DNA from 2 places in the Streptomyces sp. NPDC048255 genome. Region 1 is predicted to be linked to the other one. Evidence: riboswitches for the same ligand, from Rfam matches in the RefSeq annotation. Region 1 holds a riboswitch; the other holds the start of a gene.

Evidence for each region. Region 1 has a riboswitch for S-adenosylmethionine ahead of AB0D94_RS10190 (aminotransferase class V-fold PLP-dependent enzyme). Riboswitches for the same ligand answer to the same signal wherever they lie in the genome.
Region 2: it holds a riboswitch for S-adenosylmethionine, as region 1 does, so the genes downstream of both, thrC (threonine synthase) here and AB0D94_RS10190 (aminotransferase class V-fold PLP-dependent enzyme) in region 1, are expected to answer to the same signal.

The regions. Positions count from the first base shown of each region.
Region 1 covers NZ_JBEZMA010000008.1:156,828-161,244, reverse strand. The annotation lists gene AB0D94_RS10200 (ubiquinol-cytochrome c reductase cytochrome b subunit) at 1-984, shown strand, start outside; gene trpD (anthranilate phosphoribosyltransferase) at 1,163-2,227, shown strand; SAM riboswitch class IV at 2,307-2,423, shown strand; gene AB0D94_RS10190 (aminotransferase class V-fold PLP-dependent enzyme) at 2,638-4,020, shown strand; gene AB0D94_RS10185 (ferredoxin) at 4,040-4,417, shown strand, end outside.
Region 2 covers NZ_JBEZMA010000013.1:15,308-19,724, forward strand. The annotation lists gene AB0D94_RS13435 (trehalose-6-phosphate synthase) at 1-597, opposite strand, end outside; gene AB0D94_RS13440 (glucosyl-3-phosphoglycerate synthase) at 644-1,594, opposite strand; SAM riboswitch class I at 1,780-1,937, shown strand; gene thrC (threonine synthase) at 1,955-3,244, shown strand; gene AB0D94_RS13450 (MoaD/ThiS family protein) at 3,283-3,558, shown strand; gene AB0D94_RS13455 (cold-shock protein) at 3,957-4,163, shown strand.

The DNA.
Region 1 (4,417 bases):
CACATCCTGCTGCTGCCCGGCATCATGATCGGCCTGGTCGTGGCGCACCTGACCCTGGTCTGGGTGCACAAGCACACCCAGTTCGCGGGCCCGGGCAAGACGAACAACAACGTCGTCGGCACGCCGCTGCTCCCGGTGTACACCGCCAAGGCCGGAGGCTTCTTCTTCCTGGTCTTCGGTGTCATCACCGCGATCGCCGCCGTGGCCTCGATCAACCCGATCTGGGCCCTCGGCCCGTACCGCCCGGACCACGTGTCCACCGGCGCGCAGCCCGACTGGTACATGGGTATGCCGGAAGGCCTGATCCGAGCCATGCCCGGCTGGGAGATCAACCTGTGGGGCCACACGCTCGTCCTGGGCGTGTTCATCCCGCTGCTGCTCTTCCCGCTGGTGCTGTGCTCGATCGCCGCCTGGCCGTTCATCGAGTCCTGGATCACCGGGGACAAGCGCGAGCACCACATCCTGGACCGCCCGCGCAACGTCCCGACCCGTACGGCCTTCGGTGTCGCCTACCTGGCGGAGTACGCCGTGCTGCTGATCGGCGGTGGAAACGACATGTTCGCGCAGTACTTCCACCTCTCGCTCAACGCGATCACCTGGTTCGTCCGGATCGGCTTCTTCGTCGTCCCGGTCGTCGCCTTCATCATCACCAAGCGGATCTGCCTGGGCCTCCAGCGCCGGGACCGGGACAAGGTGCTGCACGGTCGCGAGACCGGCATCATCAAGCGCCTGCCGCACGGTGAGTTCGTGGAGGTCCACGAGCCGCTGTCGCAGGGCCAGCTGCACACCCTCACCTCGCACGAGCAGTACAAGCCCGTCGAGATCGGCCCGACGGTCGACGAGAACGGTGTCAAGCGCAAGGTGAAGAGCACGGAGAAGCTCCGCGCGAAGCTCAGCAAGGGCTTCTACGCGGAGAACAACCAGATTCCGAAGCCCACGGTGGAGGAGTACAAGGAGATCCAGAGCGGCCACGGCCACCACTGATCCCCTGCTGAACGCATGAGGGACTGGTTTCGGCCAGTCCTGGTGTCGCCACGGTGAGAGCCCCGTCCAGTGTCTGGACGGGGCTCTTTGCCGCCCCCCGGGGCTGGATAGGCTGAGGGTCTTCCCATTCGACGTGGGCGGCGAAAATGGGGGCGGCCCACTAGCACAGGAGCGGACCATGAACGTTGTGACCCCGGCAGGCGGCGACAGCGTGGCGGCCCGTAGCTGGCCGGGCGTCCTCGACGCCCTGCTGACCGGCCGGGACCTGAGCGCCGACGACACGGCCTGGGCCATGGACCGGATCATGCGCGGGGAGGCCACCGACGCCCAGATCGCGGGTTTCGTGGTCGCGCTGCGGGCCAAGGGGGAGACGGTCACGGAGATCACCGGCATGGTGCGCGCCATGTACGACCACGCCAACCTGATCGAGGTGCCGGGCCGGACGGTGGATATCGTCGGCACGGGCGGCGACGGGGCCAAGACGGTGAACATCTCCACGATGTCGGCGATCGTGGTGGCCGGTACCGGCGCCAAGGTGGTCAAGCACGGGAACCGGGCCGCGTCCTCCGCGAGCGGGTCCTCGGACGTCCTGGAGAAGCTCGGCGTCAACCTCAACCTCAGCACCTCACGGGTCGTCGAGGTCGCCGAGGCGGCCGGCATCACCTTCTGCTTCGCGGTGAAGTTCCACCCGGCGCTGCGGCACGTGGCCGCGGCCCGCAAGGAGCTGGGCATCCGGACCACCTTCAACTTCCTAGGCCCGCTGACGAATCCGGCGCGGGTACGGGCCCAGGCGACCGGCGTGGCCGACGCCCGGGTGGCCCCGATCGTGGCGGGCGTGCTCGCCGAGCGGGGCTCGTCCGCGCTGGTCTTCCGCGGTGACGACGGCCTGGACGAACTGACCACGACGGCGACCTCGCGCGTCTGGTGGGTCCGCGACGGCAAGGTCTCGGAGCAGTCCTTCGACCCGCGCGACGTCGGCATCGACCTGGTCGACGTAGCGGCCCTCGCCGGCGGGGACCCCTCGTACAACGCGGACGTGGCCCGCCGCCTGCTGGCGGGCGAGACCGGCCCGGTCCGCGACGCGGTGCTGCTGAACTCGGCCGCGGCCCTGGTGGCCCTGGACCCCGGCACGGGCACGCTGGAGGAGCAGATCGCGGCGGGCATCGCCCTCGCGGCCCGGTCCATCGACTCGGGCGAGGCCCGGGCGGCGCTGGAGCGGTGGGTGGCGGCGAGCAACGCCTGATCATTTCCGGCCAAGGCCCCGGTCCACCATGCGGACCGGGGTCTTGCGCTCGGGGGATCTTGTGGCAGGATGCTGGACAGGTCACGAGTGACAGCGTTTAGGCCCCGGCTTGCTGTCCGGCAACCCTCCTTCCGTGGCGGGGTGCCCCGGGTGATGACCAGGTCGTAGGCAGCGAGGTCTACGGCAAGCGCGGATCCCTCGACACCAGGGGTCCTGGTCTCTCGAGGAGCGTTTTCCGTGAGCAAGCGAATGCGATAGGGCGACTCCGCCCCTTCTTCAACCCTCGGACAGGGTCACTTCTGCGTACCCCCGTTCGCTCCGAGGACTTCCCGTACCCCGGACGGCCCAGAGCCGCGTCCCCGTACGGGCACACCGAAGCCATTCACCCCTGCCTGCCGGGAGATACCGCCATGTCCGCATCCCTGAACGCCGCCACCGCCACCGCCACCGCCGAGGGCCCCGCCTGTGCCGAGCCGCTGCCGGTGCTCGGCCGGGACGTCACCGTCCCCCTCGTCACCGGAGGCGAGGTCACCTACGCGGCCCTCGACTACGCGGCCTCCGCCCCCGCGCTCCAGCGGGTCTGGGACGACGTGGCCGCCTACGCCCCCTACTACGGCAGCGTGCACCGCGGCGCCGGCTACCTCTCGCAGCTGTCCACCGACCTCTTCGAGCAGAGCCGGGCCACGGTCGCCGAGTTCCTCGACTGCCGCCCCGCCGACCAGGTGGTCTTCACCCGGTCCACCACCGACTCCCTGAACCTCCTCGCCGCCGCCCTTCCGGCCGACTGCCAGGTCTTCGTCTTCGAGACCGAGCACCACGCCTCGCTGCTGCCGTGGACGGACGCGCAGGTCACCTACCTCAACGCCCCGCGCACCCCGGACGAGGCCGTCGCCACCCTGGAGCGGGCGCTGGCCGACCGCGACCCCTACGGCCCGGCCCTGGTCTGCGTCACCGGCGCGTCCAACGTCACCGGTGAACTGTGGCCGGTGAAGGAACTCGCCGCCGCCGCGCACGCCCACGGCGCGCGGATCGTCCTGGACGCCGCCCAGCTCGCCCCGCACCACCCCGTCTCGGTCCAGGACCTGGACGTGGACTGGGTCGCCTTCTCCGGACACAAGCTCTACGCCCCCTTCGGCTCGGGCGTCCTCGCCGGCCGCGCGGACTGGCTCCAGGCGGCCGAGCCGTACCTCGCGGGCGGCGGTGCCTCCCGCAAGGTGGCCCGGCGCGAGGACGGCGGCGTGGACGTCGAGTGGCACACCACGGCCGCCCGCCACGAGGCCGGTTCCCCCAACGTCATCGGCGTCTACTCCATCGCCTCCGCCTGCAAGGCCCTGACCGAGGCCGGGTTCGACAGCCTGGTCGCCCGCGAGCGCCACCTCATCGCGAAGGTCCGCGAGGGCCTGGCGGAGGTCCCGGCGGTCCGCGTCCTGTCCCTCTTCGGGGACGAGGCCCCCCGGGTCGGCGTCATCTCCTTCGTCGTGGACGGCTGGAACAGCTCGCACTTCGCGGCCGCGCTGTCCGCCGAGTACGGCATCGGCGTACGCGACGGCCTGTTCTGCGCCCACCCGCTGGTCCGCACCCTGCTGGGCAGCGAGCCGCAGGCCCAGGGCGAGTGCGGTGCGCCGGAGGCGGCGCCGGGGGAGCGCTCGCTGAACGCGATCCGCGTCAGCTTCGGCGCCGGCACGCCTGACGAGCACGTGGAGCGTTTCGTCCGCGCGGTGCGGGAGCTCGTCGCGGACGGCGCGAAGTGGCAGTACCGCACCGAAGAGGGCCGCTGCGTCCCGGCCGTCTGACCCTGACAGGATGCGGGGCATGAGCTACTGGGACCCGCTGCCGTACGTCCGGGCCGCGGAGAGCGGGCCGCTGCCCGCCCCGGACGGCGGCACGTGGCTGCCCGCCGCGGAGCACCGCGGCGGCTGGTGGAACCCCCGCCCCGACCGCTGGGCGGAGCGCGACTGGCGCAACGTGCCGGGGCCGTTCTACGGGGCGGGGACCGACAACTGCTGGATGGGCCGGCTGATCGCCCCCGGGCACGTGCTCTACGACGACGAGTGGGGCGCGGAGTTCGTCTACCGGCAGCCCCGTGACGCGGCGCAGGCGCTGGCGCTGCTGGGCGCGGTCGCGCAGGACCCGATGGTCGGGTACGCCTGCGACGGTGACGACCACTGGACCCCGGATCTGGTCCGGGAC
Region 2 (4,417 bases), on a different contig from region 1:
CAGCAGGTCCGCCCCGAGCATCCCCCACACCAGCTGCCCCCGGACGTCGTCCGGAAGCATGCGCATGAACTCGAACGAGGCCCACGGGGTGTGCGTGAAGTGGGCGATCCGCAGGTCCGGCCGCAGTGCGCGCAGCGCGCCCGGGACCAGGGCCAGGTGGTAGTCCTGCACCAGGACCCGGGCCCCGTCGGCCGCCTCCTCGGCGAGGGCTTCGGCGAAGGCCTGGTTGTAGGCGGTGTACGACTCCCACTGCCGCCGGAACCGCGCGTCGAAGACCGGCTCGCGCGGGATGTCGTACAGGTGGTGGTGGGTGAACCAGAGCACCGAGTTCGCGATGCCGTTGTACGCGTCGTCGTACACCGTGGGATCGATGTCCAGCATCCGGACACCCGGCTCGGCCACCCCCCGCCGGACCGCCTCCCGGTCCGCCTCCGACAGCGCCGCGCAGATCCACAGCGCCTCCGGCTGCTGTGCCAGCGCGGCGGAGAGGCCGGAGACGAGACCGCCCCCGCCGCGCCGGGCACCGAGGGTGCCGTCGTCGGAGAGGGCGTAGGAGAGCGGGCCGCGGTTCGCTGCAACGAGTACCTGAGAAGCCATGCGGCCAACCTAGCCCGGCCCGCGCTCGCTCAAACGTCCACAATCGTCATGCCACGCGGCGGTGCGCGTACTCCTTGATGCCCGCCATCGGCGGCCGCTCCTCGGTGTCCACCGGGTACGTCCGGGGCACGAACCCGTCCGGCCCCCGCTCGAACTGCGTCAGTTCCGGCCGTACGAGGTGCCCGCGCGAGAGCCGCACCTGCGCGGTGCGGTAGATCGCCGCGGCCATCCGGCCCAGCGCCTGCCCGCCCTGGTGGCGGTGGAGCCGTACCCCGACGTCCACCTGGGCCAGGGCGTCCAGGCCGACCGTGTGCAGGGCGTCCACCAGCAGGCCCAGCTCGACGCCGTACCCGACGGGGAACGGCAGCCGCTCCAGCAGGCCGCGGCGCACGGCGTACTCGCCGCCCAGCGGCTGTACGAATCCGGCCAGCTGCGGCCAGTGGAGGTTGAGGAGCGGGCGGGCGACGAGCTCGGTCACCCTGCCGCCCTGGCCGGGGGCGTCGCCGAGCGGGCGGTCGTACATCGCCTTCACGAACTGCACGTCCGGGTCGGTCAGCAGCGGTCCGACGATCCCGGAGACGAAGGCGGAGGAGAAGTCCCGCAGGTCGGCGTCGACGAAGCAGATCACGTCCCCGGTGGTGGCCAGCAGCGAGCGCCACAGCACCTCGCCCTTGCCGGGCAGTGCGGGTATTCGCGGCAGTATCTCGTCGCGGTGCACCACCCGGGCGCCCGCCTTCGCCGCGACCTCGGCCGTGCGGTCGGTGGAGCCCGAGTCGATGACGACCAGCTCGTCCACCAGCGGGACCGGCAGTCCCTCGATCAGCTCGCGCCGGATCACCTCGACGATGGCGCCGACGGTGGCCTCCTCGTCGAGCGCGGGCAGCACCACGCTGACCGTGGTGCCGGCTGCCCGTTTCCGCTCCAGCAGCTGGTCGAGCGGTCGGTCAGCGGCGGACCAGGAGCGGTCGGCCAGCCAGCGCTCCACCTCTTCCAGCACTTTCAGCACTCCCTGCCGTTCGGCGGTTTGACCCCATTGAGATCCATCTCGCGGTTCGGACGGTTGTCTCAACCACACGGGGCCTTCGGTTACAGTCTTGAACAACGCGAAGGACCATCGCATGTCGGGGGTCCTCGCGCACAAACGCCCGGGCGCGCCATAGAGCGCGCGGCCCGGTGCCATACCGCTCATCCAGAGGGGCAGAGGGACACGGCCCGTTGAAGCCCCGGCAACCCTCCAGTCGGTCTCGCGATCGCGTACGTCAGCGACATCAGCGAGGTCCCCGGCTAGGGAAGGTGCCAATTCCGTCTCATGGCGAAGTGCGCCATGGGGAAGATGAGGAGAAAGGGCCTCGCCATCATGGCTGCACAGACTGTCGCCACCTCTGCCGACCAGGTTTCTGTCGACCTGGGACCCGCCACCGGCCTTTCCTGTCGTGAGTGCGGTACCCGCTTCGAGCTCGGTCCCATCTTCGCGTGCGCCGAGTGCTTCGGACCTCTGGAAGTCGCCTACGACCTTCCCACCGGGAACCCCGAGGCCCTGCGTGCCGCGATCGAGGCCGGCCCGAACAACATCTGGCGCTACGCCCCGCTGCTGCCCGTCCCCGCGGACGTGGCCTCCAAGCCCAGCCTGAACCCCGGCTTCACCAAGCTCGTGGACGCGGCCAACCTGGCCAAGGAGCTCGGCGTCACCGGCAAGCTCTACGTCAAGGACGACTCCGGCAACCCGACGCACTCCTTCAAGGACCGCGTCGTGGCCATCGCCGTCGAGGCCGCCCGCGCCTTCGGCTTCACCACCCTGTCCTGCTCCTCCACCGGCAACCTGGCCGGCGCCGTCGGCGCCGCGGCCGCCCGGGCCGGTTTCCGCTCCTGCGTGTTCATCCCGCACGACCTGGAGCAGGGCAAGGTCGTCATGGCCGGTGTGTACGGCGGCGACCTGGTCGGCATCGAGGGCAACTACGACGACGTCAACCGCTTCTGCTCCGAGCTCATCGGCGACCCGCTGGGCGAGGGCTGGGGCTTCGTCAACGTCAACCTGCGTCCGTACTACGGCGAGGGCTCCAAGACCCTGGCGTACGAGATCTGCGAGCAGCTCGGCTGGCAGCTGCCCGACCAGATCGTGATCCCGATCGCGTCCGGCTCGCAGCTGACGAAGATCGACAAGGGTCTGCAGGAGCTGATCAAGCTCGGCCTCGTCGAGGACAAGCCCTACAAGATCTTCGGCGCCCAGGCCGAGGGCTGCTCCCCGGTGTCGACCGCCTTCAAGGCCGGACACGACGTGGTCCGCCCGCAGAAGCCGAACACCATCGCCAAGTCGCTGGCCATCGGCAACCCGGCGGACGGCCCGTACGTCCTGGACATCGCGCGGCGCACCGGCGGCTTCGTCGAGGACGTCACCGACGAGCAGGTCGTCGAGGCCATCAAGATCCTCGCGCAGACCGAGGGCATCTTCGCCGAGACCGCGGGCGGCGTGACCGTCGGCGTGACGAAGAAGCTCATCGAGAACGGGCAGCTCGACCCGGCGCTGACCACGGTGGTCCTGAACACCGGTGACGGTCTCAAGACCCTGGAGGCGGTGGCCGCGGAGAGCGGGCAGACCGCCACCATCCGCCCGAGCCTGGACGCGTTCCGCGCCGCCGGCCTGGCCTGACCACTTCTCCTCCGCCCTACCGGAAAGGCAGTAGCGCCATGAGCGTCAACGTCCGCATCCCCACCATCCTGCGCACCTACACCGGCGGCAAGGCCGAGGTCCCCGCCGAGGGCGCGACCCTGGCCGAGGTCATCGAGTCCCTGGAGAAGAGCCACCCGGGCATCGCCGCGCGCGTCCTGGACGACCAGGGCAAGCTGCGCCGCTTCGTCAACGTCTACGTGAACGACGACGACGTGCGTTTCGAGGGCGGGCTGGAGGCCGCGACCCCGGACGGTGCGGGCGTCTCGATCATCCCGGCCGTCGCGGGCGGCTGACCTTCCCGTAGGTGACACGCGAAAACCGTAATTGCCCCCTCCGCTAACAAGCGGAGGGGGCAATTCTGCTTGATTGGGCGCGGTAGAGTTGGGGAAGTCCCCTCCGCTGTTCTTGCCCGCCGCATATGAACGGGCCGCGTGAGGGTCGACATCGGGTCAATGTGCAAGTGCGGTATGGGGCTTTGGCGCAATATGCCTGGCCCGAGTTGCCCTGCGATATGCCAAATTTTCACTCTTTTTCAATGTTTCTGGGTGTCCAGAATTCTCGTCGGATTGACCTGTTGCAGACAGCACTCGCGCAGATACATTCAGCCTCGGTCGACGCGTTCCGACGCAAGTGATGACCCGGGAGCGCGAAGTGCGTTCCTGCGCAAGGGCCAGTAATAGGGGAGTTAGGCATGGCTCAGGGCACCGTCAAGTGGTTCAACGCGGAGAAGGGCTACGGCTTCATCGCGGTCGACGGTGGTGCGGATGTGTTCGTCCACTACAGCGCCATCCAGATGGACGGGTACCGCACCCTTGAAGAGGGTCAGCGGGTCGAGTTCGAGATCTCGCAGGGCCAGAAGGGTCCGCAGGCGGACATGGTCAAGCTCGCACTCGGCTAGTCCTGGCGCGATCGACCGCCCACGCACTGTGTTCTACGTTCCACACACGCACGAGGGGCCCACATCCTGGACACGGGATGCGGGCCCCTCGTGCGTCGTGGCCTGACGACCCGTGTCCCGCCTGTGTCTTCACCGGGCGTTGCCCGAAGCCGCTTGCACTCGCGGGGGTCGAGTGCTAATCATTGGCGTTAGCACTCTCCAAGTGAGAGTGCTACCAAACGAGGACCGGGTCGGTGAGGCCCGCAGGGTCCGGC